Regions from separate parts of the Serratia sp. 2723 genome, predicted to be linked through region 1. Evidence: predicted binding sites of a transcription regulator. Region 1 holds the regulator's gene; the other holds the start of a gene.
The links. Region 1 encodes LexA, which represses DNA repair genes until DNA is damaged. Its sites were predicted from a motif close to TNCTGTATGTACATACAGNA; they were not measured.
Positions count from the first base shown of each region.

Region 1 (15,127 bases):
CGCCCGTCCCTCGCACCATAGGCATGGCCGGAATGGGCTTCCACCGCATAGGCAAAACCATCCAGAGCGTAGGCGGTAAAGGTCAGTAGATTCATCAGCACCGCATTCACCGCCACCACTTCTCCGCCCATGCGGGCTCCCAGAATGGTCAACGAGGCGAAACACAGTTGCAGTAATAACGAGCGCAGCATGATGTCGCGGTTAAGTGCCAGCAGGCGACGTAGATCTCCACGCCAGGCGGTGCGCAGCATCGCCAGCGAAATACCCCGCATGCGTAGTACCCGCCATGCTAACCACACCCCCAGCAACAGCGTGGCATACTCCGCAATCACCGTGGCGGTCGCAGCCCCCTGCACGTTCCAACCCAGCCCCATCACCAACCAGATATCCAGCACGATGTTCAGCAGGTTACCGACAATCAACAGGATCACCGGTGCCCGCACGTACTGCACACCCAGCAACCAGCCGAGCAACACCATATTGGCCAACGCTGCCGGGGCGCTCAGCCAGCGGATCTCCAGAAACAGCCTGGCCTGTACCAATACTTCCCGATCGCCACCCACGATGTTCAGCGCCAGGGCGATCAGCGGAGCTCGCAACAGCACAATCGCCAAGCCAGCGACCAGCGCCAACAATAATGGCTGCATAAAGGCACGAGCCAGCCGGTAGGGATCTTGCGCCCCCAGCGCCTGCGCAGTCAGCCCGGTGGTGCTCATACGCAGGAACAGCAACAACATAAACAGGAAGCTGGTGGCCATTGACCCCACCGCGACCCCGCCAAGGTAGCTAGGGCTATCGAGATGGCCGATAACGGCGGTATCCACCAGGCCAAGCAAGGGGACGGTAATATTGGAGAAGATCATCGGCAACGCCAGACGCCACAGAGCTTTGTCGGTGTCACTGGTGAAGGCAGAAAGCAGGCGCATGGCGATATGTTCCCGTAAAAGCATGGATTTTAGCGTAGCTTAGAATTGACATCGCCCCAGAGATGGGGCGAAGTTTGCCGTTTTAAAGGGCTGTAATACGAGGTAAAGCGGTTAGATCCAGTCGCCGTTGCGGATCACACCCACCGCCAGGCCTTCGATGGTGAAGTTCTGCTGGCGCAGATCGACCACAATCGGTTGGAATTCGCTGTTTTCCGGCAGCAGTTCGACGACGTTGCCGTGTTTCTTCAGGCGCTTGACCGTGACTTCGTCTTCAATGCGGGCGACGACTACCTGGCCGTTGCGTACGTCTTGAGTCTTATGCACTGCCAGCAGATCGCCATCCAGAATGCCGATATCGCGCATCGACATGCCGCTAACGCGCAGCAGGAAATCGGCATTAGGCTTGAACAGAGAAGGATCCACCTTATAGTGCCCTTCAATGTGCTGCTGAGCCAACAGAGGTTCACCGGCAGCCACACGGCCCACCAGAGGTAACCCCTCTTCATCTTCCATCAACAGGCGGATGCCGCGTGAAGCTCCGGAGATGATCTCGATAACGCCTTTGCGAGCCAGCGCCTTCAAGTGCTCTTCTGCGGCATTTGGTGAGCGGAACCCCAGGCGCATTGCGATCTCGGCACGCGTCGGTGGCATGCCCGTTTGCGAAATATGATCGCGAATCAGGTCGTAGACCTCTTGCTGTCTGGTAGTTAGTGCTTTCATTCCGCCCCCTGTTTGTTTATACAGTCTTGCTGTGAGTATATACAGCTAAGTCTGGATTGGGAACCGAAGAATAAATAAAAATCAGCAGGTAGCGAGCGGGATCGCAACGATGCCTGCCGGTTTTCACGCCAAATGCTGCCAAAGTACCGAAGCCCAAACGAACAGCGCCAGAATAATTGCCAGCGATACCGCCGCCGACCCCATATCTTTGGCCCGCCCGGAAAGCTCGTGATATTCCGTGCCTACTCGATCGACGATGGCCTCAATCGCGCTGTTGAGGATTTCGACAATCATCACCAGCAGCACCGAGCCGATCAACAAGATGCGCGCTATCGCCCCCACATCCAGCCAAACCGCCACGATGATAGCCACCACCGTCGCCACCAGTTCCTGGCGGAATGCGGCTTCGTTCTGCCAGGCGGCGATTAAACCTTTATAGGAATAGCCTGCCGCTTTAATGATACGCGTCAGGCCAGTTGCTTGATTTGCCATAGTTAAGAACGCCTTTCTCCAAGATGGATCATGTACCCGCATGTTGCCAACCGCAACGTTCCAGACAGATTTGCCGGCCCAATCACATTTTTATCGCAGCGCAGTATACAGCAAGGTTGGCATACCTTAATCACCTGGCTATGCCGTACAGGGATGTCCCCATGCCGCGAGCGCATAAATGCGCTAAAGCGGTCAACTCGGGTATAATAATTCAACTATGCACCTCCATTGCCGTGAACGGCGGTGGATTTCTTAACGCCACAGATCTGCTACCCGGTTTCTGGTATGCTTGCGGCGAATTGCTAACAAGAGGCTTCACGTTGTCATGTCAGGTTGGCGTAAAATCTATTATAAGATATTGAACTTACCGCTAAAAATGTTGGTAAGAAGTAAGGTTATCCCTTCAGATCCGGTCACGGAGTTAGGGTTGGATCCCTCACGACCGATTTTGTATGTTTTACCTTATAATTCCAAGGCGGATTTACTCACCTTGCGCACCCAGTGTCTGGCGCAAGATCTGCCCGATCCTCTTAACCCGTTGGAAATCGATGGCACCGTGCTGCCAAGCTACGTGTTTATCCACGATGGCCCACGCCTGTTCCGTTATTACACGCCAAAAGAAGAGTCGGTAAAACTGTTCCACGATTATCTGGATCTGCACCGCAGCAACCCGGATCTCGATATTCAGATGTTGCCGGTATCGGTGATGTTTGGCCGCTCCCCTGGGCGCGAAGGCCACGGCACACCGCATTTACGCCTGCTGAACGGCGTACAGAAGTTCTTCGCCGTACTGTGGCTGGGGCGCGACAGCTTTGTCCGCTTCTCCAACACCGTGTCCCTACGCCGAATGGCGACCGAGCACGGCACCGATAAGACCATCGCACAAAAACTGGCCCGTGTCGCACGCATGCACTTCGCACGCCAGCGCCTGGCTGCCGTTGGGCCAAGCCTGCCTGCCCGTCAGGATCTGTTCAACAAGCTGCTGGCCTCCAAGGCGATTGAAAAAGCGGTCGAAGACGAAGCACGCAGCAAAAAGATCTCCCACGAGAAGGCCCAGCAGAACGCGATTGCGCTGATGGAAGAAATTGCCGCCGATTTCTCCTATGAAACGGTGCGCCTGTCCGACCGCGTGTTGAGCTGGACCTGGAACCGGCTGTATCAGGGCATCAACGTCACCAACGCCGAGCGCGTGCGTCAGCTGGCGCAGGATGGCCACGAGATCGTCTATGTGCCGTGTCACCGCAGCCATATGGACTATCTGCTGCTGTCCTATGTGCTCTACCATCAAGGGCTGGTGCCACCGCATATCGCGGCAGGCATCAACCTGAACTTCTGGCCTGCCGGGCCGATCTTCCGCCGCCTGGGCGCGTTCTTTATCCGCCGCACCTTCAAGGGCAACAAACTCTATTCAACCGTATTTCGTGAATACCTCGGTGAGCTGTTCACCCGTGGTTACTCGGTCGAGTACTTTGTTGAAGGCGGGCGTTCCCGTACTGGCCGCCTGCTGGAACCGAAAACCGGCACCCTGTCGATGACCATTCAGGCCATGCTGCGCGGCGGTACCCGTCCGATCACCCTGGTGCCGATTTATATCGGTTACGAGCACGTGATGGAAGTAGGTACCTACGCCAAAGAGTTGCGTGGCGCGACCAAAGAGAAAGAGAGCCTGCTGCAAATGGTGCGCGGCTTGCGCAAGCTACGCAACCTCGGCCAGGGCTACGTGAACTTTGGCGAACCGCTGCCGTTGACTACCTACCTGAACCAAAACGTCCCGCATTGGCGTGAGTCTATCGACCCGATAGAAGCACAGCGCCCAAGCTGGCTGACGCCTGCGGTCAACGATCTGGCGGCTCAGATCATGGTGCGTATCAACAACGCTGCTGCTGCCAACGCCATGAACCTGTGTTCCACCGCACTGCTGGCCTCACGCCAACGTTCGCTGACCCGTGAGCAGTTGCTTGAACAGTTGGAATGCTACTTACAGCTGATGCGTAACGTGCCTTATGCACCGGACGCCACCGTACCAACACAAACGCCAGACCAGTTGCTGGATCACGCTTTAAACATGAACAAGTTTGAAGTGGAGAAGGACAACATCGGCGACATCATCATTCTGCCTCGCGAGCAGGCGGTGCTGATGACGTACTATCGCAACAATATCCATCATATGCTGGTACTGCCTTCGCTGATCGCCTCTATCGTGATGCATCACCGCCGCGTATCGCGCGTTGAGCTGTTGCGTCAGGTCAGCCTGATCTATCCGATGCTGAAGGCCGAGCTGTTCCTGCGTTACGACAAAGAACAGCTAGCCGAAGTGCTGCAACCGCTGATCGAAGAGTTGATACGTCAGCAGCTGATTTGCAGCAAAGGCGATGAGCTGGTGCTGAACCCTGCGCGCATCCGTCCGTTGCAGCTGTTGGCGGCCGGGGTGCGTGAAACCCTGCAACGCTACGCCATCACCATGTCAATCCTCAGCGCCAACCCAAGTATCAACCGGGGTGCCCTGGAGAAAGAGAGCCGCATTATGGCCCAGCGTTTGTCGGTGCTGCATGGCATCAACGCGCCGGAATTCTTCGATAAGGCGGTGTTCTCCACCCTGGTGGCGACGCTGCGTGAAGAAGGCTTTATCAATGATATTGGCGATGCGATCCGCGAGCACACCATGGAGGTTTACACCATGTTGAGCGATCTGATCACCCCGGAAATCAAGCTGACCATCGAAAGCGTCAGCATGCCGGAAGAAACCAATACCCCAGCGCTAACGGCTGAAGTGGCAAAAGAAGACGAGTAACTTGCAGGTCAGTTACCACGAAAAAGGCATCCGATAATGGATGCCTTTTTACTTTTGCCTTGGGTAAATCACACGTAGCTAAGCGCAATTCCGATGAACAGCACCAAGCCAACGTAGTTGTTATTGAGGAAGGCCCGGAAGCAGGCATCGCGATCGCGGCCAGCCACCTGTTTTTGCTGATGGATAAACAACGCTCCAGCCAGCAACAGCGACCAGTAGAAAGCGCCCCCCAGTTGCATCAGATAACCCACCCACAGCATCAGCAACAGCGTAGCAAACTGCAACAACCCGACGATTAGCTTGTCATGGCGGCCAAACAGCACCGCGGTGGATTTGATACCAATCTTCAAATCGTCATCACGATCGACCATGGCATACAAGGTATCGTAAGCCACAGTCCAGCAGATGTTGGCCAGAAACAGCAACCAGCAGCTCAGTGGCAGCGACTCGCTGACAGCGGCATAGGCCATCGGGATCGACCAGCCAAACGCCGCCCCCAACACCACCTGCGGCAGATTGGTCACCCGCTTCATAAACGGGTAAACCCAGGCCAGCGCCAGCGCCGCCAGCGACAGCCAGATGGTCATGGCGTTCAACGTCAGCACCAGCGCAAAGGAAACCAGTACCAGCGAGACAAACAGGATCTTGGCCTCTTTATCGCTGACGCGACCGCTCGGCATCGGGCGGCCTGCGGTGCGTTTCACATGCCCATCGAAAGCGCGATCGGCATAGTCATTCACCACGCAACCCGCAGCACGCATCAGGAAAACGCCAAGCACAAACACCAGCAATATCGATGGTGAAGGAACTCCCCCCCCTGCCAACCACAATGCCCACAGGGTAGGCCACAGCAACAATAGCGTGCCAATCGGCTTATCGATACGCATCAGATGGCAATAGGCTTGCCATTTGCTTTGAATCACGCTCCCTTCCAAAGTTCTTTCTCCCCTAATTATGCCGGAGTACCCTTTTCCACCGTATACAGTGGACAGGCCGGTAGAAACAGTTCCGTCAGTAATAATGGTTTTCCCGCCAGACGGAGGCGAGAACGCCGAGCCCAAAGATCCTTCCGCTGACCAACATGGATATAATCGCGCGTCAGGCTTTCACTGCTGAACAGATAACGGCCCAGTGGCAACGTCCCCAGATCGACCAGAGCCAGATCCGGCCCGGTCAGCGTTTCCTGTGGGATCACCGTACGCCCCAGCAGCCAAGGCTGGCCGTCACCCAGTAACACGATTTCACGCAGCCAATAGCGCTCACTGTGTGGCAGATGAGGCGCCTCTTCGGCAAGCTGGTCGCGAGTGATGAAGCATTCACGCTGTGGTTCTACCTGCACGCGGCCACAATGGCGCTCAAAACGGCGGGTCATGGAACCTAACTCCATCAGCCAATCGCTAACGGCGGCAGGTATTGAGGAAGGTTCAGACAGCCACTCAATAGGCGGCAGGATGGGATCCCTATTGCCAGACATGATGCTACTCCAGGCCGGAGGCTGCGCCCTGCGTGCCGCGCCAAGCCATACAAACTGTTAACAGAAGTCCATTGTAACGCAGAAATGCAAAAGCGGCAGGCAGATTCGTGACGTAACGCGTCCCCCATGCTCAGGGGGTAAAACGGCAGGCTGTCGTAATGGAAGATGTCATAACTCGAGGGAGTTCACGCTGTTGGCATCAGGCCCAGGCAACGTGGCAAAGGGATAGCGCCCGTCTGCTGGCTACCTGTGGGGAAACGCGGTCGGGCAGAGGAAAAAAGGTGCGCCGAAGCGCACCAATCATCAAGCCAGCATCGGTAGCGTGGGGGATTACCCCTTGCCTTTCACGCTGCCAATAAACGTTTCACGAGCGGTGGTCGAACCCAGTTTTTCGGCCTCATTCATCAGTTTCAGCGCCTTATCGATATCCCCTGCCTTGACCGCCTGTTTGATACCGTTATTGAAGTAAGCCTCGGTGTCATTGAGCATCGGCTCTGCCGGTGCGGTGGCAACCGGTGCTGGAGCCGCAACTGCCGGAGCGGTGGCACCCACCACCACCGGTGGCGTTGCCGGAGCCGATTGCAGCATGCCAATCATGATGTTGCTGGCCCCTTGCTCTGCCGTCACCTTCAGCTTCAACGTGCCGCTGGTACTGTGGCTGGCGATCGGATCCGGAATATCCGGTACCGCGTTACCCACCCCCTGGGCGTAGGCTTTCGCCGGATTGGTCAGCGTGGTGGTTTTAGTCAGATCCTGCTGGGTGGTGTACACCAACAGATAAATCTGTTTTTGCCCCAGCGCAGGGGTCAATTTCAACGTACCTTCCAGCCGATCGGCAGACATCACGCCCGGTGGCTGGTAAGCGAAATAGCTGCTCGGATAATAGGCCGCCGGGCGCATATGTTCATCGAGCACCAATACGCTAGGGGCATAGATTGAGGTTTTATTGGCCAGACTGCTCAGTTGGATTTCCAGCGATCCCCGATCGGCCGGCAGCGTAAATGCAGCAACGGCCCCCTGGATCTGGCCCTGGTTGATCTGTGGGCTGACGTTATTGAGTTGGACATCCTGGCTAACCGGCGGCACCAACGGCTGCCAAGGCAAACTTTGCAGGGTGGCGGCACTGATGGCCGGTGCGACGGCAACGTTGGCCGGGGTATCGGCATAGGCCGCCAGCGGTGCGCCGACGGTCAGCGCCAGAGACAGGCAGAGTGACAGTAGATTTTTTTTCATTGTTATTACCCTCTCGCTTTGAGCGTATATCCCGGCAGCGGGCAGGCAAGCGCACTACTGCCGGTTAAACGATAAGAGGGAGGGCGCGTAGGCACCCTCCCGTCAAGCCAGTATTACCACCAGATTTCCATCTGGGCACCGAAGGTGACTTCGCTGTCTTTACCACGGCTGAAGGTATGCATGCTGGTATCGTTATAGGCAGTACCTGCGTTGTAACCCGCGCCAGAATCGTTGTTTGCGTAGCCCCACTTCTCATCCCAGTTGGCGTAGGTCGCGAAGACACGGATCGCCGGACGTGACCAGATGCTGTTACCCGCTTGCCACTGTTGTGCCAGGGTCACTTTGTATTGGCCGTTACGATCGCCAGTACGTTGAGACTTCACGTTGTCGTAGCCGACTTCCATCAAGGTGCTCATGATTGGCGTCCATTTGTACATTGGGCGCACGCCCACGGTGTACCAGGTGGTGCCGTTGTCATTGTCGCGGTTAACGTCCTGATACATGGCAACGTACATCATTGCCCAATCATCGTTGAAGTCGATGGCACCGTGATCCAGCACGCGGATCATGCTGCCGTTGTTGTCAATGGAAGCGCCTTGGCTGCGGCCATTGTTTTGCGCGGTCATGGAGTCGGTAGCGTACTGCACCACGAATTTGTTGTAGCCACTCAGGATGCTCTGGGTATGTTCCGCAGTAAACATCCAACCGTCTTTGCTTGCCCCGTCGGCCAGGTGGTAACCGTCTTGCTCGTTGGCACGGCCATAATCCACACCCAGTTCCAACGTACCGCCAGGGTTCAGTTCTAAGCCAGCCAAACGCAGGTCGAAGGTGTCGTTGACGGTTGGACGCTCGTCACGCTGGTTGTCGATGTAACCCAGGGAACCACCGGATTCGGTGTTACGGGTCACGGCAGCAGACAGCTTGCCGAAGCCCAGGTCGATATTTTCCAGACCGGCACCAGGACCTGAGATATCCCAGTAGTAGAAGTCGATCATATGGACGTCATGACGTTGATAGAAGCGCTTACCGGCCCACATGTTGGCACCTGGCAACGCGTCGATCAGGTTTTTACCCTGCACGTTCACTTCGCGGAAAGCCGGGCTGGTGGATTCCCAGTCAGACTGTTGTGACACGGAATAGGCCACGTTGGTGTCGAAGTAGAAGCTCTTGTCGCCCTCTTTCCACACTTCCTGCCCCAGTTTCAGTTCCGCATAGGTTTCACATTCGTTACCAAGACGGTACTTACTGCTGGCGCCGGTGGACTGGAAACACTGTTGCTCACCACCGCTCCCGGTCCAACCGATACCGGAACGTGCATAGCCATGGAAATCCACCGCCATCGCTGATGAGGATAAGACACCGGCGGCGACAGCCAGAGTCAGAGGAAGTTTGCGCAGAGTAGTCATCATTATTCTCCTGTTATACAGACCTTGATGCTTTAAACACCCGGTTCCTGATGCAGCCGTTTACACGCCGTACCGTCCTCGCGGAACAGGTGGCAGCGGTGTGGCGGCAGGCCGATGGCGAATGTTGCACCTTCTTCTACCAGCACCACGTCGTTCTGGCGGTAAACCAGGTTTTGACGAATTGCCGGAATTTGGATATGGATTTGCGTCTCGTTGCCGAGCTGCTCCACCACCTGGACTTCACCGATCAATGTCACTTCAGATTCAGAGCTCGGTAACAGATGTTCCGGGCGGATGCCCAACGACAGGTTGGTCCCCACCTCGATGCCCTGCCCTTCAACCGGCAGCCACACCAATTGGCTATTGGGCATCGGCAGTTCGATCTGTACCCGCAGCGCTTCCACACCGGTCACTTTCACCGGCAGGAAATTCATTTTTGGCGAGCCGATAAAGCCCGCGACAAAGCGGTTGGCCGGGTAGTGATAGAGTTCCAGCGGCTTGCCGATCTGGGCCACGCACCCGGCATCCAGCACCACGATTTTGTCGGCCAGCGTCATCGCTTCGACCTGGTCGTGAGTGACGTAAATCATGGTGCGCTGCAGCCGCTTGTGCAGACGTGAAATCTCAATGCGCATCTGCACCCGCAGTGCGGCATCCAGGTTGGAAAGCGGTTCGTCCAGCAGGAACACATCAGGTTCAGCCACCAGCGTACGGCCAATCGCCACACGCTGGCGCTGCCCGCCGGACAGGGCTTTTGGACGTCGGTCCAGCAAATGCGCTAATTGCAGCACTTCGGATACCTGGTTAACCCGCTGATTGATTTCCGCTTTTTTAGCCCCGGCCAGCTTCAGGCCAAACGACATGTTGTCGGCCACGGACAGATGCGGATACAGCGCGTAAGACTGGAACACCATGCCGATACCGCGCTCGGAAGGCGGCACCTCATTCATCCGTTTTTCGCCGATGAACAGATCGCCAGAGGTAATATCCTCCAGCCCGGCGATCATGCGCAGCAACGTCGATTTACCACAGCCGGATGGCCCGACAAACACCACAAACTCGCCGTCATCGATGGTCAGATTAACGTCTTTGGAAATCACGGCCTCGCCGAAGGCCTTATAAACGCTGCGCAGTGTGACGCTAGCCATGCGTTACTCCCCTGCTTTCGCAGTTAACATTTCGTGTGAAGATGGCGGAACCGAAACCCGCCAACACCCATTGATGACCCTCTTGCTGCGCACCGTACTGCCATGCCATAGGCTTGGTCGCCTCAGTCGGTGCGACCGGCTGAGTATAAGGCTGTAGGTTAATCAGCGCTTCAAGGCATTGATCCTGATGGGTAATAAGTAAGCGAATGACGCCATTTTCCTGGCTGACCTGATTCAGAACCCCGCACTGGATCACCGGGTGCTGACGCAGGGCCAACAGGGCCTGGCAGTATCGTAAGGTTGAATGGTTGTCGTGTTGCTGGCGGCTGATAGCCAGTGCACGATGTTCTATCGCCACCTGTTGGTACCAGTGGATCTCTCCTGCGGTGACCTGCTCCGGCGCTTCATGCCAGGGCATCGGGGTTTGTGCCCCCCGCGGTTCTTGCAGATCCGCCGCGTGTGGCAAGCCCAGCTCTTCCCCCTGATACAAACAGATAGGGGCGGGCAGCAAGGCCAGCAGGGTCAGGAAAGCCTGCGCAGAACGCAGATCGCCTTGCCCCCAATGGCTGACCACCCGCGGCTGATCGATTTCGCCGGTGCTCCAGACTTTTTCGCCCAGCCGGTGGCGATGGGTATGCAATACCTCCACCAGCTTTTCGCAGCTGAACGGCACCACTTCCAGCGCCAGCGCGCTGCGAGCATAGTGCTGTTCGGGAGCGGCACTGCGGCAGATACGCTGAGTGCCTTCACTATGCCAAAGTGCCAGTCCATGCCCGGCCAATTTCATTCCAGCCTCTGGCGATAGCGACTGCGGCAATAACAGTCCGTCCACCGCCAGTGCTTTCAGATAGGGCAGCGCCGCCATCATGCCGTGCACGTCGCCCACGCCATCGCCGTTTCCATCGCGGAAACTGACCGGATGGATCCGGTACAACGTAGGGTGAGTTGCGGTACGCACTGGTGACATAGGTCTGGATTCCTGTAGCGTTGGGCGATAAAAATCAATGTTGCAAATAGTGAGGTAATGGCAAGAAGGGGTAATCATCCGTAACAGGATTTTTCATGGGGGAGGAGATGGGAGGATGAGAGAACGACGATGCGCGACATAAGTTCCCGGCATAAGGCAAATCTGTGATCTTCCCTGCAAAAATAGTCCTCCCTTTTGGTGTCCGACACCACAGAATAGGACGGTTTGCTAGCTGGATCACACTACTCAGGCATGGGGCGTAGACGGGGGGAGGATGAGAACACAGCGGGTTGTGACCCACTATTAGCGCGTAACCGCTCTCCTTACCGCAGTCCCCACAGAAGGATTGGATTTATGAATCGCACAATGACAACAACCGTACGCACGCTGGCGCTTTCAGCATTGACGACGCTGGTGCTCTCCTCCTCCGCTTTCGCCAAAATAGAAGAAGGCAAACTGGTTATCTGGATCAACGGCGATAAAGGCTATAACGGCCTGGCCGAGGTGGGTAAAAAGTTTGAGAAAGACACCGGCATCAAAGTGACCATCGAACACCCGGACAAGCTGGAAGAGAAGTTCCCGCAGGTTGCCGCTACCGGTGACGGTCCGGACATCATCTTCTGGGCTCATGACCGTTTCGGGGGCTACGCGCAATCGGGCCTGTTGGCAGAAATCCACCCTTCCAAAACCTTCCAGGAAAAAATCTATCCGTTCACCTGGGATGCGGTACGCTTTGACGGCAAGCTGATCGGTTACCCGATCGCGGTGGAAGCCCTGTCGCTGATTTATAACAAAGACCTGATCAAAGAAGCGCCAAAAACCTGGGAAGAGATCCCGGCGCTGGATAAAGAGCTGCGCGCCAAAGGCAAAAGCGCCATCATGTGGAACCTGCAAGAACCCTACTTCACCTGGCCAGTCATTGCCGCCAATGGCGGTTATGCCTTCAAGTTTGCAGATGGCAAATACAACATCAAAGACGTGGGCGTAGCCAACGCCGGTTCACAGGCTGGCCTGCAGTTCATCGTCGATCTGGTGAAGAACAAGCATATCAACGCCGATACCGACTACTCGATTGCCGAAGCCGCCTTCAACAAGGGCCAGACGGCGATGACCATCAACGGGCCTTGGGCCTGGACCAACATCGAGCAAAGCAAAATCAACTATGGCGTCACGCTGCTGCCAACCTTCCAGGGCAAACCATCCAAGCCGTTTGTTGGCGTGCTGACCGCAGGCATCAACGCCGCCAGCCCGAACAAGGAACTGGCGACCGAGTTCCTGGAGAACTACCTGATCACCGATCAGGGCCTGGCTGACGTTAACAAAGACAAACCGTTGGGTGCCGTGGCGCTGAAATCGTTCCAGGAACAGCTGGCAAAAGATCCGAAGATTGCCGCCACCATGCAGAACTCGCAAAACGGCGAAATCATGCCAAACATCCCGCAGATGAGTACCTTCTGGTATGCGATGCGTAGTGCCGTGATCAACGCCATCACTGGCCGCCAGACGGTGAAAGCCGCGCTGGAAGATGCACATACCCGTATCACCAAGTAATACCTGGCCATTGGCGGGCTGTGATGCCCGCCTTTGCCCCGCTGTGTGAGAGACCGTTGGCCTCTCGCGGTAACACCTGAAAGGAAAGCCCTATGCAACTAGCTCACGCCGGAACACCTGCGCGAAAAAAATCGAAGTGGTGGCAAAGTGACATACTGAAATGGCTGATTGTCGGCCTGTTCAGCCTGGTGACCTGCTATCTGATTGTGGTGATGTATGCACAGGGAGAATATCTGTTCGCCATCCTGACGCTGGTGTTGGTCAGTGCAGGACTCTACGTGTTCGCCAACCGCCGTGCCTATGCCTGGCGCTACGTCTATCCTGGCGTCGCCGGAATGGGGCTGTTCGTCCTGTTCCCGCTGATTTGCACCATCGCCATCGCCTTTACCAACTACAGTAGCACCAACCAGCTGACCTTCGAACGCGCTCAGTCGGTGCTGATGCAACGCCAGTTCCAGACCGGTAAAACCTTCACTTTCGGGCTGTATCCGGCAGAGAACCAACAGTGGCGTTTGCAGTTAACTCATCCTGATAGCGGCCAACTGCTGATTTCTGCGCCGTTTAGCCTCAACGCCAGTGAGCCACAAACGTTGAAATTGGCGGTAGAAAGCGCTGAGCCAGCAGGTGAGCGCGCAACGCTGCGCGTGATCACCCAGAATCGCCAGACGCTGAGCCAGATTATTGCCATCCTGCCAGAAGGTGGCGAGCTGCGCATGAGTTCCCTGCGCCAGTTCTCCGGTACCAGCCCACTATATACGCTAGCCGCAGACGGCAGCACGCTGACCGATAACCAGACCCAGGTACAGTATCGCCCTAACCCGGATATCGGTTTCTATCAGGCCCTCAACGCCGAGGGTAATTGGGCCACCGACACCCTCAGCCCAGGTTATACCGTCACCATCGGCTGGAAAAACTTCTTACGGGTGCTCAACGACGAAGGCATCCAGAAGCCGTTTATCTCCATCTTTGTCTGGACCATTATTTTCTCGGTGATGACCGTGATCCTCACCGTCGCCGTAGGCATGGTGCTGGCCTGCGTGGTGCAGTGGGAAGCGCTGAAAGGCAAAGCGGTGTATCGGGTATTGCTGATCCTGCCCTACGCGGTGCCTTCGTTTATTTCCATTCTGATTTTCAAAGGGTTATTTAACCAGAGCTTCGGTGAAATCAACCTGATGCTCAACGCGCTGTTCGGCATTAAACCGGCCTGGTTCACCGATCCGCTCACCGCCAAAAGCATGATCCTGGTCGTCAATACCTGGCTGGGTTATCCCTACATGATGATCTTGTGCATGGGCCTGCTGAAAGCCATTCCCGACGATTTGTATGAAGCCTCGGCAATGGACGGAGCCAGCCCGATGCAGAACTTCTTCCGCATCACCCTGCCGCTGCTGATCAAGCCGTTGACGCCGCTGATGATCGCCAGCTTTGCCTTCAACTTTAACAACTTCGTGCTGATCCAACTGCTGACCCGTGGCGGGCCAGACATGATCGGCACCACCACACCGGCCGGCTATACCGATCTGTTGGTGAGCTACACCTATCGCATCGCGTTTGAAGGCGGTGGGGGTCAGGACTTCGGGCTGGCGGCGGCCATTGCCACGCTGATTTTCCTGTTGGTTGGCGCACTGGCGATCCTGAATCTGAAAGCCAGCAAGATGAACTTTGACTAAGGGAGAACGACAATGGCCATGGTGCAACCCAAATCCCAGCGCGTACGCCTGTGGATCACCCATATTCTGATGCTGAGCTTTATTGCCCTGATCATGTTCCCGTTGCTGATGGTCGTGGCGATTTCGCTGCGCTCCGGTAACTTTGCCACCGGCAGTCTGATCCCGGATCAGATCTCCTGGGATCACTGGCGGTTGGCTCTGGGGATGAGCGTCACCCAGGCGGATGGCAGCGTCACTCCACCGCCTTTCCCTGTGCTGCTATGGCTGTGGAACTCGATTAAAGTCGCGGCGATCACCGCCGTGGGGATCGTGACGCTCTCTACCACCTGTGCCTACGCCTTTGCCCGCATGCGTTTTCGTGGCAAAAGTACCCTGCTGAAAAGCATGCTGATCTTCCAGATGTTCCCGGCTGTGCTGTCTTTGGTCGCACTGTACGCCCTGTTCGATCGCCTGGGGCAGTACATTCCGTTTATCGGCCTCAATACCCATGGCGGCGTGATATTTGCCTATATGGGCGGTATTGCGCTGCATGTCTGGACCATTAAAGGCTATTTCGAAACCATCGATAACTCGTTGGAAGAAGCCGCCGCCCTGGATGGTGCCACACCTTGGCAAGCGTTCCGCCTGGTGCTGCTGCCCCTTTCGGTCCCGATCCTGGCGGTGGTGTTTATTCTGTCGTTTATCGCGGCGATCACCGAGGTGCCTGTGGCTTCCCTGCTGTTACGTGATGTGGACAGCTACACGCTGGC
Region 1 is NZ_JBNDIN010000018.1:82,597-97,723, forward strand. It holds gene dinF (MATE family efflux transporter DinF) at 1-926, opposite strand, end outside; gene lexA (transcriptional repressor LexA) at 1,038-1,646, opposite strand; gene ABIE29_RS21445 (diacylglycerol kinase) at 1,770-2,138, opposite strand; gene plsB (glycerol-3-phosphate 1-O-acyltransferase PlsB) at 2,464-4,929, shown strand; gene ubiA (4-hydroxybenzoate octaprenyltransferase) at 4,998-5,864, opposite strand; gene ubiC (chorismate lyase) at 5,882-6,403, opposite strand; gene malM (maltose operon protein MalM) at 6,734-7,636, opposite strand; gene ABIE29_RS21470 (maltoporin) at 7,750-9,045, opposite strand; gene malK (maltose/maltodextrin ABC transporter ATP-binding protein MalK) at 9,075-10,190, opposite strand; gene ABIE29_RS21480 (alpha-amylase family glycosyl hydrolase) at 10,183-11,157, opposite strand; gene malE (maltose/maltodextrin ABC transporter substrate-binding protein MalE) at 11,512-12,708, shown strand; gene malF (maltose ABC transporter permease MalF) at 12,801-14,378, shown strand; gene malG (maltose ABC transporter permease MalG) at 14,391-15,127, shown strand, end outside.

Region 2 (15,127 bases), on a different contig from region 1:
GTATACAACCCCGCCAGCCCGGCCAGCGAAGAGGCAGCCAGGAACCAGCCGGACAGCGCCAGCAGGCCGATACTGGCCAGCAGGGTGACGATAGCCAGCACAATACCCAGTAAAATCAGAAACGTGTGGCGGCGATACAACGCCAGGAATGGCAGCAAAACGCGCATGATTATAGCTCCCCGCTGCGGTGTGCAATCAGTTTGGCAAACAGACCGGGCTGGGTGCTGAGCGTGGCATAGTTGCCCTGCTGCACGATTTTGCCGCTGTCCATCACCCAAATCTGGTCATAATCTTCAGTATCTTCCAACTGGTGTGTGACCAACAGCGTGGTTTGCTGATGGGATGCGGCATTCAGCGCCTGCATCACCCAACGTTCGCTGTGGGCGTCCAGGCTGGCCGCAGGTTCATCCAGTAACAGCAAGCGACGGGGGCTGAGCAGCGCTCGCGCTACGGCCACACGCTGAGCTTGCCCAACGGAAAGGCGGGCAGCGCCATCGCCCAGATCGGTTGCCAACCCCTTTGGCAAATGCGGCAGGAATTCACTGACGTAAGCCTGTTCGACGGCCTGCTGCAATTGGGCCTCGCTGGCCTGCGGGTAGCCGAGCAAAATATTGTCCCGCAACGTTTGGGCTGGCAGATGGGGGTTTTGCCCCACCCAGCCCAGTTGCTGACGCCAGTTGACCGCAGCCAGCTCGCGCAGTTCGATGCCGTTGATCAGCAACGAGCCCCGATAGGGCAGAAAGCCCAGCAGCAGATTCAACAACGAACTCTTCCCGGCACCGCTAAGCCCGACCAAGGCAATGCGCTGGTTGGCAGGCAAGGTAAAATCAAGCGGCCCCGCAAGCACTACGCCATTCGGCGAGAGGATTTCCAACTGCTGAGCCTGCAAGGTCAGTGGTTCTTCGCTATTAAGCATTTGGGTGCCATTGCCAACCAGTTCACCCTCGGCAGCCAGGAAGGTTTCCAGCGCTTCGGCGGCGCCTACCGCTTGGGCTTTGGCATGGTAAAAGGCACCCAGATCGCGCAGCGGTTGGAAAAACTCCGGTGCCAGGATCAGCACCAGAAAACCGGCAAACAGCGTTACGCCAGTGCCGTAGCTGCCAAAGTCCAGTTCACCGAGGTAGGAGAAGCCAAAATAAACCGCCACCACGGCGATGGAAATCGAGGCGAAAAATTCCAGCACGGCGGAAGAGAGGAAGGCCAGGCGCAGCACTTCCATGGTGCGCTGGCGGAAATCCTCCGAGGATTTGGCAATGTGATCGGTTTCCGCCTGGCCGCGATTAAACAGGCGCAGGGTATCCAGGCCGCGCAGGCGATCGAGGAAATTGCCGCTGAGCCGTGCCAGCGCGACAAAGTTACGGCGGTTGGCATCGGCTGCCCCCATACCGACCAGCGCCATAAACAGCGGGATCAGCGGGGCGGTCGCCAACAGGATAAATCCGGCCGCCCAGTTGATCGGGAAGACGGTGATCAGGATCAGCACCGGGATAAACACGGCCAGATACATTTGTGGCAGATAGCGGGAATAGTAATCCTGCATGTCCTCGATCTGCTCAACGATGATGCTGGCCCAGCTCCCGGCGGGCTTGCCCTGGATCCAGGCGGGGCCAAGCTGTTGCAGCTTATCCATTACCTGTGCACGCATACGCTGGCGAATAACCTGCCCGCAGATGAAGCCGACCCGTTCGCGCAACCAGCTCAGGAAGGCGCGCAAGGCAAAGGTGGCGGCCAACCCGATAAACGACGAAACCAGTTCGCCACGGGGTTGATGCTCAATAATCAGCGCATGGAGCAGGGAGGCCAACAGCCAGGCCTGAGCGACGATCAAAATGCCGCTTGCCAGACCTAACAGCATGGATAAACGCAGCCAACGCTGCGCCAACGTACTCTGTGTTTTGAGCCAACGGGTTAACTGGTGCTGTCTGGTTTTTTTCATCAGGTGTCTGCGTCGCCGATGCCTGTTGTAGCAGGCGTGGTTAACGTACTGTTAAAAAAGTGTTTGTCTCAGCGGGAAATAAGACAAGTGAACGCTAATGTTACCTCGTCACTCGGTAGACGTGAAATAAATATGAGACTGATGGCAAAGTGGCAACGTTGTTGAATTGGTAGGAATCGCACATGTTCGACCGCAGGGGCGCCGCATGCTGCGCCCGCCTGGCACTGTAGCTAAGTAGTGAACCGGATGAGGAATATCTGCGGTTCCAAATTCCTTTCAAAATTCAGGCCATAGTGACGTTTTCGGTACAGGCTGGGCTGGAAATAAATAAAGCGGCCACTTGGCCGCCTCGGAAACGTTTGTCGCTGAAGAGTTATTTGACTTCGGCCTGCGCGATACCGTCGAGATAGCGTTCGGCATCCAGTGCGGCCATACAGCCCGTTCCGGCTGAAGTGATTGCCTGGCGGTAAATGTGATCCATGACGTCGCCTGCGGCAAATACACCGGGAATGGAGGTCTGGGTCGCGTTACCGTGAATACCGGACTGCACCTTGATATAGCCGTTTTCCAGCTCAAGCTGCCCGCCAAAGATCGCGGTGTTCGGGCTGTGACCGATCGCGATAAATACGCCGGCAAGCTCTAACTCTTTGGTTTGCTCTGCATCTTTGGTGCTGCGTAACCGCATCCCGGTGACGCCCATCTGATCGCCCAACACTTCGTCCAGCGTGCTGTCCGTATGCAGGATGATGTTGCCGTTCTTCACTTTTTCCATCAGGCGATTGATCAGGATCTTTTCGCTGCGGAAAGTGTCGCGGCGGTGCACCAGGTGAACTTCAGAGGCGATATTCGACAGATACAGCGCTTCTTCCACGGCGGTGTTGCCCCCACCGACCACGGCGACCTTCTGGTTGCGATAGAAGAAACCATCGCAGGTGGCACAGGCAGAGACCCCTTTGCCCTTGAAAGCCTCTTCCGATGGCAGACCTAAATAACGGGCCGATGCCCCAGTAGCGATAATCAAGGCATCGCAGGTATATTCACCGCTGTCACCAAACAGGCGGAAAGGACGGTTCTGCAGATCGACGCTGTTGATATGGTCAAACACGATCTGGGTGTCGAATTTTTCCGCGTGCTCACGCATCCGCTCCATCAGCGCCGGGCCGGTCAAGCCTTCGGCATCGCCTGGCCAGTTCTCGACTTCGGTGGTGGTGGTCAACTGACCGCCTTGCTCCATACCGGTGATCAATACCGGGTTCAGGTTCGCGCGCGCAGCATAAACCGCTGCGGTGTAGCCAGCCGGGCCAGAGCCCAGGATCAATAATTTGCTATGTTTAGCCGTGCCCATGAATAACCTCGTTTACCACAATGGCGGACAATGAAACCGATTGTAGGGAAAATGCGGCAGTAAAAAAAGCGCCAGGAGATGTTGTTACCGATTTGTTTGATAACCCGCGCCTATTAGCCGATATTTTATCCTTGGGCAGGGCGGGGTAATGGCAGCGATAATTTTGTACAGCAATGGGTCAAAAATGCGGTTTTTGTCGGGTTTATGTGGATAACTACCCGGTTTTGAATAAGGAAATTCTTGATAAAAAATCAGGTGCTCAGTTTTACTGGCGGTACGTTCTACTGATTTTACTTCTTTTGCTTTGACAATCCGCTGCGCATTTGCGAAAACATCATAGTGAAGAAGAAATTAACCCCGTGCCAGCAGCAAATCGTAGGCATTTTCGCCACCCAGGTAGAATATTGCCGGGGCGCGATGGGTGAGGGAGGGTTTGCCCTGGCGGCGGTTGATGGATTTCTGAACGTAAATCATTTGAATTCGTTGCCCGGAGGTGACAGACGGGCTGGGCAACGACGGAAGATGGTAGGAACGAGAAGCACAAGGGCGGTTGATATTACGTATCTTGTTCCCCTTGGGGGAATGAACCGCTGAACACAGGCATCGGGTCTTCGCTTGGAACCAATCCTTGCACATTGACGTTGGCTAGGGTGTGGCAAGTGCAGGGAAGAACATAAGAGAGACAATAATAATGGTAGATACTAAAAAACGCCCGGGTAAAGATCTTGACCGTATCGATCGCAACATCCTTAATGAGTTGCAGAAGGATGGGCGCATTTCGAACGTCGAACTTTCGAAGCGCGTGGGGTTATCCCCAACCCCTTGTTTGGAGCGTGTGCGCCGTCTTGAGCGTCAAGGCTTTATTCATGGGTATACCGCATTGCTTAACCCGCATTATCTGGATGCTTCCCTGCTGGTCTTCGTGGAAATCACGTTGAACCGCGGTGCGCCGGATGTGTTTGAGCAATTCAACTCTGCGGTGCAAAAGCTTGAAGAAATTCAGGAGTGTCATCTGGTTTCCGGTGATTTCGACTATCTGTTGAAAACCCGTGTGCCGGATATGTCAGCTTACCGTAAGCTGTTGGGCGAAACTCTGTTGCGTTTACCGGGGGTGAATGACACCCGTACTTACGTCGTGATGGAAGAAGTCAAACAGAGTAACCGTCTGGTTATCAAAACACGGTAAGGTGCAGGTGCAAAACCTGATTAAATTCGTTACACTCCTGTTTATTCATACAGTTTTGGCGCCGGGGAAACTTCTCGGCGCCGTTACTCTATCCGTCAACAGGAACCTGGAGTGCCTTTCTTGAGCCAGGAATACACAGAAGATAAAGAAGTTACCCTGAAAAAACTCAGCAGTGGGCGGCGTTTGCTCGAGGCTGTGTTGATCGTGGTGGCCATTTTTGCCGTTTACCTCATGGCTGCGTTGGTCAGTTTCAATCCTTCCGATCCTAGTTGGTCGCAAACTGCCTGGCATGAGCCTATCCACAATCTGGGCGGCGGAGTAGGCGCATGGTTGGCCGACACGTTGTTCTTCACCTTTGGGGTCCTTGCCTATGCGATCCCGCCGATTATGCTGGTGTTGTGTCTGTCGGGTTACCGTCAGCGCGATAACGGCGACTACGTCGATTTCTTTGGGCTCTCGTTACGTTTGATCGGCACATTGGCGCTGGTGCTTACCTCGTGTGGCCTGGCGGCGTTGAACGTTGACGATCTCTATTACTTCGCTTCCGGCGGGGTGATTGGCAGCCTGCTAAGCAATGCCATGTTGCCGTGGTTTAACGGCATTGGCGCCACCTTGGCGCTGCTCGGCATTTGGGCAGTGGGGCTGACGCTGTTCACCGGTTGGTCATGGCTGGTCATTGCGGAAAAAATTGGTGGTGTAGTGCTGGGCGCAGCTACCTTTATGACTAACCGTTCACGCCGTGAAGACCGCTATCACGACGATGACGATGTCGTGTTCGATGAGCACGAGGAAAGCGGCCAACATGTGGCACCTGCTGCTATGGCAGTAGATGAGGACGATGCGTTGTTCTCTGCCTCTTCCGTGACCGAAACCGCCGAAGAAGAAGCGCAAGATGCCGCAGATCCTTTATTGAGTGGGTTGCGTGCCAGCGATGATGACCTTCCGCTTGCCGAGCCAGCGCCGGTCGTTAGCGATATCCCGGCAATGCCGAAAGCGGCCGTTCAGGCTCCGGTCACCGTGGCCCCGACAGCGCCTGCTTCTATCAATCAGCATCCATTAACCCCTGCGCAGCCACAAGACACGCCACCGCTGTATTCGTTTGAACTGCCTGAAGAGACACCGGCACCGAGAACGACGCGCGTAGCGGAGCCTTATCGTGAGGAACATGAGCCGCGCCTGGGTGACTGGCAGACCCCTGTGACGCCAAAACCAGAGCCGTCACCGTTTGATTTCTCTGCGGCCCAGCGGGATAGCGACGATGTCATTGGCTCAACGGGTTTCAGCGCCAGAGAGGTCGTGAAGCCAGCGGTAGCCGCTGCGACCGCCGGCGTGGTTAACAACACCTTCATGCCTGCGTTTACTGCCACCAGCGATGCGAGTTCGCAGGTCAAGCAGGGCATCGGTCCGGAACTGCCACGGCCAAATCCGGTGCGTATTCCAACTCGGCGTGAGCTGGCTTCCTACGGCATCAAGCTGCCTTCGCAGCGTATTGCGGAACAGGAGCAGCGTAACCGTGGGGATGAGCCTCAGCCAGAACCGGTCAGCAATCCGCAGGAAGAAGATGAAGCCTTGCAAGAGGCCGCATTGCGTCAAGCTTTTGCCGAACAGCAAAGCCAGCGCTATGGCGAAGAGTATCAACAAGAAGAATATCAACAGGATGACGAAGATGCGCAGCGTGAGGCCGAACTCGGTCAGGCATTTGCCGCGCAGCAACAGGCACGCTATGGCGTAGAACAACCGCAGCCTGAACCAGAACCGGCTCCGGTGACTCGTCCGGTGGATACTCGCCAGGCCTACAGTTTCTCACCGATGGCAGATCTGGTGGATGACGGCCCAACCGAGCCGCTGTTTACCCTGTCGCCACAGCTTGAGGATAGCATCGAACAGGAAAGCGAGTTGGAAGACGATGTGCCGTTCGGGCAGTTTGAGCCTGAGGTGCCCGCTTATCAGGCACCGCGTCCACAAACTCCCCCTGCGCCGGGTTACCAGCCGCAACAGACTTATCAGCCACCCGTTCAGCAGCAACCGCCCGCGCCAGCGATGGACAGCCTGATCCATCCATTCCTGATGCGCAATGATATGCCGCTGCAGAAACCGACTACGCCACTGCCAACGCTGGATCTGTTGACCGAGGCCCCGAAAGAGGTCGAACCGGTCGATACCTTTGCGCTGGAACAGAAAGCGCGGCTGGTGGAAGCCAGCCTGGCGGATTATCGCGTCAAGGCTGACGTGGTCGATATTCTGCCTGGCCCGGTCATTACCCGTTTCGAACTGGATTTGGCTCCCGGCGTCAAGGCTGCGCGTATCTCCAACCTGTCGCGCGATCTGGCTCGTTCGCTGTCAACTTCCGCCGTGCGTGTGGTGGAGGTGATCCCGGGTAAACCTTACGTCGGGCTGGAACTGCCGAACGTCAAACGGCAAACCGTGTATCTGCGCGAAGTGCTGGATTGCCCCGCCTTCCGTGACAATCCATCGCCTCTGGCGATCGTATTGGGTAAAGATATCGCGGGCCAACCGGTGGTCGCCGATCTGGGTAAAATGCCGCATCTGCTGGTGGCCGGTACTACCGGTTCCGGTAAATCGGTAGGGGTCAACGCCATGATCCTCAGCATCCTGTATAAGGCCACGCCGAAAGAAGTGCGCTTTATCATGATCGACCCGAAAATGCTGGAACTGTCGGTCTATGAAGGTATTCCGCATCTGCTGACCGACGTGGTTACCGATATGAAAGACGCCGCCAATGCATTGCGTTGGTGCGTGGCCGAGATGGAGCGCCGCTATAAGCTGATGTCTGCCCTGGGGGTTCGTAACCTGGCGGGCTACAACGAGCGGGTCGATCAGGCCGAGGCGATGGGGCGGCCAATCCCGGATCCGTTCTGGAAGCCAAGCGACAGCATGGATATCACGCCGCCGGTGTTGGAAAAAGAGCCGTACATCGTGGTGATGGTGGATGAATTTGCCGATCTGATCATGACGGTGGGCAAAAAGGTTGAAGAGCTGATCGCTCGCCTGGCACAGAAAGCGCGTGCTGCGGGGATCCACCTGGTGCTGGCAACCCAGCGTCCTTCGGTGGACGTGATCACCGGTTTGATCAAGGCCAACATCCCGACGCGTATCGCCTTTACCGTATCGAGCAAGATCGACTCCCGCACCATTCTCGATCAGGGCGGAGCGGAATCCTTGCTGGGGATGGGCGACATGCTGTATCTGGCACCGAACTCTTCGATACCGGTGCGTGTGCACGGGGCGTTTGTCCGCGATCAGGAAGTTCATGCCGTGGTCAAAGACTGGAAAGCGCGTGAGCGGCCACAGTATAAAGAGGGCATTCTCAGCGCCGGTGAAGACGGTGAGGGTGGTGCAGGTGGTGGTCTGGACGGTGACGAAGAGCTGGATCCGCTATTCGATCAGGCAGTCGAGTTTGTGGTGGATAAACGCCGCGCTTCGATTTCCGGCGTACAGCGCCAGTTCCGCATCGGCTACAACCGGGCCGCGCGTATCATCGAGCAGATGGAAGCGCAGGGCATTGTCAGCGAGCAGGGGCATAACGGTAACCGTGAGGTGCTGGCCCCGCCACGGCATGACTGATTGCCATCAGGCGCTGTAACCATAATAAAAGGGCCGCTTTGCGGCCCTTGTGCAAAGAAGCGTAAACCCCTGCTTTATCGGAATAGTGCTCTGGCTGTTGGCCGAGTGCTTCGGGTAGAGTGGAGGTGTTCAGGGTTATATTGACCCAGTTTGCGGTAAACGCATTTCATAAGGTATCTGGAATAATGAAAAAACTGTTGATTGCCTGTTGTCTGCTTTCGGGATTCGCTTCTACTTCCGTATTGGCGGATGCCGCGCAAGATTTGCAAAGTCGTCTGGCGAAAGTAAACAGTTTCCATGCCAGCTTCTCCCAATCGGTCACCAGTAGCGACGGCGCTGCGGTGCAGCAAGGGGAAGGCGAATTATGGGTAAAACGCCCCAATCTGTTTAACTGGCACATGACCTCGCCGGATGAGAGCGTGCTGGTTTCGGACGGTGAGACCCTGTGGTTCTACAACCCGTTTGTCGAACAGGTGACGGCCACCTGGCTGAAAAACGCCACTGGCAATACGCCCTTTATGCTGATCACCCGTAACGATGCTAACGACTGGAAACAGTACAACGTCAAGCAGAAAGGCGATGATTTCGAACTGACGCCAAAGGCCAGCAGCGGTAATCTGAAGCAGTTTGCCATCACCGTGACCAATAGCGGCACCATCAAGAGCTTTGCTGCGGTTGAGCAAGATGGTCAACGCAGCGCTTATCAGTTGAAGAGCCAGCAGAGTAGCGGCGTTGATGCTGCCAAATTCAAATTTACCCCACCGAAGGGGGTGACGCTGGACGACCAGCGGCAGTAGAGGTCTACGTGAGCAACATGTCACTCGATTTTTCCCACAATGAGTTCCAGCCACTGGCCGCGCGTATGCGGCCAACCACGCTGGCACAATATATTGGTCAGCAGCATTTGCTGGCCCCGGGCAAACCGTTGCCACGCGCTATCGAGGCAGGGCAGTTGCACTCGATGATCCTGTGGGGGCCGCCGGGAACCGGGAAAACGACGCTGGCAGAGTTGATTGGCCGCTATGGTCGGGCCGACGTTGAGCGCATCTCAGCGGTGACCTCCGGCATCAAGGAGATCCGCGAAGCCATCGAGCGCGCTCGGCAAAACCGCGATGCAGGCCGCCGCACCATCCTGTTTGTTGACGAAGTTCACCGCTTCAATAAAAGCCAGCAGGATGCCTTCCTGCCGCATATCGAAGACGGCACCATTACCTTTATCGGTGCCACCACGGAAAACCCCTCCTTTGAACTGAACTCGGCGTTGCTGTCTCGTGCGCGGGTGTATCTACTCAAAGCGCTGACGGCGGACGACATCGGCCAGGTGCTGGATCAGGCCATGGAAGACAAGGCGCGTGGTTTTGGCGATCAAAACATTGAGCTGCCGCCGGAAACCAGGCGCATGCTGTCGGAACTGGTGGGGGGAGATGCCCGCCGCGCCTTGAACAGCCTGGAGATGATGGCCGATATGGCGGAAATCGACGGCAAAGGCATGCGGGTATTAACCCCAGAGTTGCTCAAAGAAGTCTCTGGTGAGCGCAGCGCGCGCTTCGATAACAAAGGCGATCGCTATTACGATCTGATTTCAGCGCTGCATAAATCCGTGCGTGGCTCGGCACCGGATGCTGCCTTGTACTGGTATGCGCGTATTATTACCGCCGGTGGCGATCCGCTGTATGTGGCGCGCCGCCTGTTGGCCATTGCCTCTGAAGACGTTGGCAACGCCGATCCGCGCGGAATGCAGGTGGCCATTGCCGCCTGGGATTGCTTCACCCGCGTTGGCCCTGCAGAGGGGGAACGCGCTATCGCACAGGCGATCGTTTATCTGGCCTGTGCGCCAAAAAGCAATGCCGTCTATACCGCTTTTAAAGCCGCCATGCGTGATGCCAAAGAGATGGCAGACTATGACGTGCCGGAGCATCTGCGTAACGCACCGACCAAGCTGATGAAAGAAATGGGGTTGGGCGCGGAATACCGCTATGCCCATGACGAACCCAACGCCTACGCAGCCGGAGAGAGCTATTTCCCGGCGGAAATGGCGACTACGCGCTACTATCATCCGACCTCGCGCGGGCTGGAAGGTAAAATCGGTGAAAAGTTGGCATGGCTGGCTGAGCAGGATCAAAATAGCCAGACAAAACGCTACCGCTAGCGTTGCCGTTGCGGTAAGGTTAGCGGGTATCACACTTCTTTTATGCGGCTATACCGTTGCGGCATAAAACACAATTTCTCTTTCAATAACAACAAGCACAGGATTAGCATGCTCGATCCCAATCTGCTGCGTAATGAGCTAGACGCAGTCGCCGTAAAACTGGCTCGCAGAGGCTTTAAACTCGATCTGGATCTGCTGCGTTCGCAAGAAGAGCGCCGTAAGGTTCTGCAGGTAGAAACTGAAACACTGCAGGCAGAACGTAACTCCCGATCGAAATCCATCGGCGCGGCCAAAGCGCGCGGTGAAGATATCGAGCCACTGCGTCGCGAAGTGAACGAACTGGGTGACAAGCTGGATGCTGCCAAGGCCGCACTGGATAAGCTGCAGAACGAGATCCGTGACTATGCGCTGGTAATGCCGAACGTGCCGGACGAGGCGGTGCCGGATGGCAAAGACGATAGTGAAAACCTGGAAATCTGCCGCTGGGGTGAACCACGTCAGTACGATTTCCCGGTACGCGATCACGTAGAGCTGGGCGAAATGTCCGGTGGGCTGGATTTTGCCGCTGCCGTGAAACTGACCGGTGCGCGCTTTGTGGTGATGAAAGGCCAAATAGCCCGTATGCACCGTGCGCTGGCCCAGTTCATGCTGGATCTGCATACGGAACAGCACGGCTATCTGGAAACCTACGTGCCGTATCTGGTGAATCATGCCACGCTGTATGGTACTGGCCAGTTGCCGAAGTTTGGTGAAGACTTGTTCCATACCAAACCGCTGGAAGAAGAATCGGAAAGCAGCAACTATGCGCTGATCCCGACTGCGGAAGTGCCAGTCACCAACCTGGTACGTGACGAGATCCTCAATGAAGAAGATCTGCCGCTGAGAATGACCGCACATACGCCATGCTTCCGTTCAGAAGCGGGTTCTTATGGCCGTGACACCCGTGGTTTGATCCGTATGCACCAATTCGATAAAGTCGAAATGGTGCAGATCGTGCGTCCAGAAGACTCGATGGATGCGCTGGAAGAGTTGACCGGCCATGCGGAGAAAGTGCTGCAGCTGCTGGAGCTGCCATACCGTAAAGTGCTGCTGTGCACCGGTGATATCGGCTTTGGTGCCTGTAAAACCTACGATCTGGAAGTATGGCTGCCTGCGCAGAACACCTATCGCGAGATCTCTTCCTGCTCCAACATGGGGGATTTCCAGGCGCGCCGTATGCAGGCTCGTTGCCGCAGCAAAACCGAGAAGAAGCCACGTCTGGTGCACACGCTGAACGGTTCTGGTTTGGCCGTAGGCCGTACTCTGGTCGCGGTGCTGGAAAACTACCAGCAGGCCGATGGCCGTATTCAGGTGCCAGAAGCATTGCGTCCTTACATGGGCGGCCTGGAATATATCGGTTAATCTGCCTCACGGTGGTATCGAAAGCGCCTACGGGCGCTTTTTTCGTGTGAATGATTTTCATTTACGAATGAAAGCCATATTTATTGATAGCAGACAAAGTTTACTACCCCCTAATGAGTAATATCCTCATTTATGGAGGGGGAATTATTTTTCCACATCAAATCACCTAGCGCTAATTCAGCTTCCTCCTGTCTTTGCCGACCAAGGCATGACTTTTCCCATTATTCGGGCAAAACCAGGAGTGAGCTATGTCGAAGCAAAAATCTGCAACATCATCAAACGGTATCAGCCGCCGTACACTGATGAAATCCGGCACGGTAGCGGGGTTGACCCTCGCCGCTGGCGGTTTTTCGTTGCCTTTTAGCCGCCATGCAGTGGCAGAAACGGTCGGTACCGCGGTGCAACCAGCGCCGCAGGACAAAGTGGTGTGGGGTGCCTGCTCGGTTAACTGTGGCAGCCGCTGCGCCTTGCGGTTACACGTGCGTGATGACGAAGTTTACTGGGTTGAAACCGATAATACGGGCGATGATGTTTATGGCAACCACCAGGTGCGGGCCTGTTTGCGTGGCCGCTCCATGCGTCGGCGGATGAACCATCCGGAACGCCTGAATTACCCGATGAAACGCGTCGGCAAACGTGGCGAAGGTAAATTCAAACGCATCAGCTGGGAAGAGGCTTACAGCGAAATTGCCGCCAGCCTGCAACGTATCGTCGCCAAATACGGCAATGAAGCGGTTTACATCAACTATACCTCCGGCATTGTCGGCGGCAATATCACCCGCTCTTCGCCTTATGCCTCGCTGGTTGCCCGCCTGATGAACTGCTACGGCGGTTTTCTCAGCCACTATGGCACCTACAGCACCGCCCAGATCGCCTGCGCCATGCCCTATACCTACGGCAGCAACGAGGGCAACAGCACCTCTGATATCGAAAACAGCAAGCTGGTGGTGCTGTTTGGCAACAATCCGGCGGAAACCCGCATGAGCGGCGGTGGCATCACCTACTTCCTGGAGCAGGCGCGAGAACGTTCAAACGCGCGCATGATCGTCATCGATCCGCGTTATACGGATACGGCAGCCGGGCGAGAAGATGAGTGGATCCCGATCCGGCCAGGCACTGATGCTGCACTGGTCGCCGGATTGGCGCATGTGTTGATCAGCGAGAATTTGGTCGACCAACCGTTCCTGGATAAATACTGCGTGGGTTACGATGAGAAAACCTTACCCGCCGGTGCGCCAGCCAACGGCCACTACAAAGCTTACATCCTGGGGCAGGGCCAGGACGGTGTTGAGAAAACCCCGCAGTGGGCATCGCAGATCACCGGTATCCCGGCCGAGCGCATCATCAAGCTGGCACGTGAGATTGGTAGTGCCAAGCCGGCCTATATCTCGCAAGGATGGGGGCCACAGCGCCAGGCGAATGGAGAGCTCACCTCGCGGGCCATTGCCATGCTGCCGATCCTGACGGGTAACGTGGGGATCAACGGTGGTAACAGCGGCGCACGTGAGTCAACCTACACCATCACTATTGAACGGATGCCGGTGCTGGAAAACCCGGTAAAAACGCAGATTTCCTGCTTCAGCTGGACCGATGCCATTGCTCGTGGCCCGGAAATGACCGCCAAACGTGATGGGGTGCGCGGTAAAGACAAGCTGGATGTGCCGATCAAGTTCATCTGGAACTATGCCGGTAATACCATCACCAACCAGCATTCCGATATCAACAAAACCCACGACATTCTGCAGGATGACTCCCAGTGCGAAATGATCGTGGTGCTGGAAAACTTTATGACTTCCTCGGCGAAATACGCCGATATTCTGCTGCCAGACCTGATGACGGTTGAGCAGGAGGACATTATCCCGAACGATTACGCCGGCAATATGGGCTATCTGATCTTTATCCAGCCGGCCACTACTGCCAAGTTTGAGCGTAAACCCATTTATGAAGTGATGAGCGAGGTGGCGCGCCGCCTTGGGCCTGAGGTACACCAAAAATTTACCGAGGGGCGCACTCAGGAACAATGGCTGCAATACCTTTACGCCAAGATGCTGGAGAAGGATCCGCTGTTGCCGTCGTATGAAGCCTTGCGCAGCATGGGGATATACAAGCGTAAAGACCCCAATGGACACTTTGTGGCCTATAAAAAATTCCGTGACGATCCTGCGGCCAACCCGTTGAAAACGCCGTCAGGCAAGATCGAAATCTATTCTGCCAGGCTGGCAGAGATCGCCAGCAATTGGGAACTGGAGAAGGACGAAACCATCAGCCCGCTGCCGATCTATGCCTCGACCTTTGAAGGTTGGGATGACCCGTTGCGTAACACCTATCCGCTGCAAATGTTCGGTTTCCACTATAAGGCTCGCACCCACTCCAGCTACGGCAATATCGACGTATTGCAGGCCGCTTGTCCGCAGGAAGTCTGGATCAACCCGCTTGATGCCCACCAGCGCGGCATTGCCAGCGGTGAAACGGTGCGGGTATTCAATGGCCGTGGTGAAGTTCGCGTGGCCGCCAAAGTGACACCGCGCATCATGCCGGGCGTAGTAGCGATGGGGCAAGGAGCCTGGCATCAGGCCAACATGAACGGCGACCGTATCGATCACGGTGCCTGCATGAATACGCTCACCACCCACCGGCCATCACCGTTGGCGAAAGGTAACCCACAGCATACCAATTTGATCGAGATTGAAAAGGTATGAAATAATAATCATTATCAATAATGGCAGTGATATCAACTATTTATTGATTGTGAACAAGGTGGAGCTACCTATTTAGGAGGATAGTTCCACCTAGAGCAGGTCACAATTAAAACACTTTTACCTGCTTTTTGAAGTCCGCCTGCATTGGGAGCGGCGTAACACGTTGATTGCAGGTTTTATTGCCAGTTCCACTGGCTCTTTATGCAACCCAGAGCGAAAATATTATGAGCGACTCCCCCAAAAAACAGCTAACCGGCTTTCAGTGCTCCAGGCGAAAATTGGTGAAAAACAGTGCCATTGGCGGGCTTGCCTTCGCCGTTGGTGGTGTTTCTCTGCCTTTTAGCCGCTGTGCCAGCGCCGAAAGTTCTCCCGAGCCAGCCCTTGCCAAACCCGAAGAAAAAGTAGTGTGGAGTGCCTGCACGGTGAACTGCGGTAGCCGTTGCCCGCTGCGGATGCATGTGGTCGACGGTATGATCAAATATGTCGAAACAGATAATACTGGCAACGACGAGTACCAAGAGTTGCATCAGGTTCGTGCCTGCCTGCGTGGGCGTTCAATGCGCCGCCGCGTATATAACCCGGACCGCCTGAAGTATCCCATGCTCCGCGTGGGCAAGCGGGGCGAAGGAAAATTCAAGCAGATAAGCTGGGATGAAGCCTACACGCTGATCGCTGACAACATGAAGCGCATCATCAAAGACTATGGCAACGAAGCCATCTATTTGAACTACGGTACCGGCACCTTGGGCGGCACAGTCACCCGTTCCTGGCCACCGGGTTCTACATTGATCGCTCGTCTGATGAACTGCTGCGGCGGCTATCTGAA
Region 2 is NZ_JBNDIN010000015.1:91,155-106,281, reverse strand. It holds gene cydC (heme ABC transporter ATP-binding protein/permease CydC) at 1-167, opposite strand, end outside; gene cydD (heme ABC transporter permease/ATP-binding protein CydD) at 170-1,936, opposite strand; gene trxB (thioredoxin-disulfide reductase) at 2,310-3,281, opposite strand; gene ABIE29_RS19860 (hypothetical protein) at 3,633-3,755, opposite strand; gene lrp (leucine-responsive transcriptional regulator Lrp) at 3,973-4,467, shown strand; gene ABIE29_RS19850 (DNA translocase FtsK 4TM domain-containing protein) at 4,588-8,052, shown strand; gene lolA (outer membrane lipoprotein chaperone LolA) at 8,238-8,849, shown strand; gene ABIE29_RS19840 (replication-associated recombination protein A) at 8,858-10,201, shown strand; gene serS (serine--tRNA ligase) at 10,310-11,602, shown strand; gene ynfE (selenate/tellurate reductase subunit YnfE) at 11,851-14,301, shown strand; gene dmsA (dimethylsulfoxide reductase subunit A) at 14,526-15,127, shown strand, end outside.
Region 2: a site for LexA is predicted at 4,503-4,522, ahead of ABIE29_RS19850 (DNA translocase FtsK 4TM domain-containing protein). Genes of this name have one in related genera too.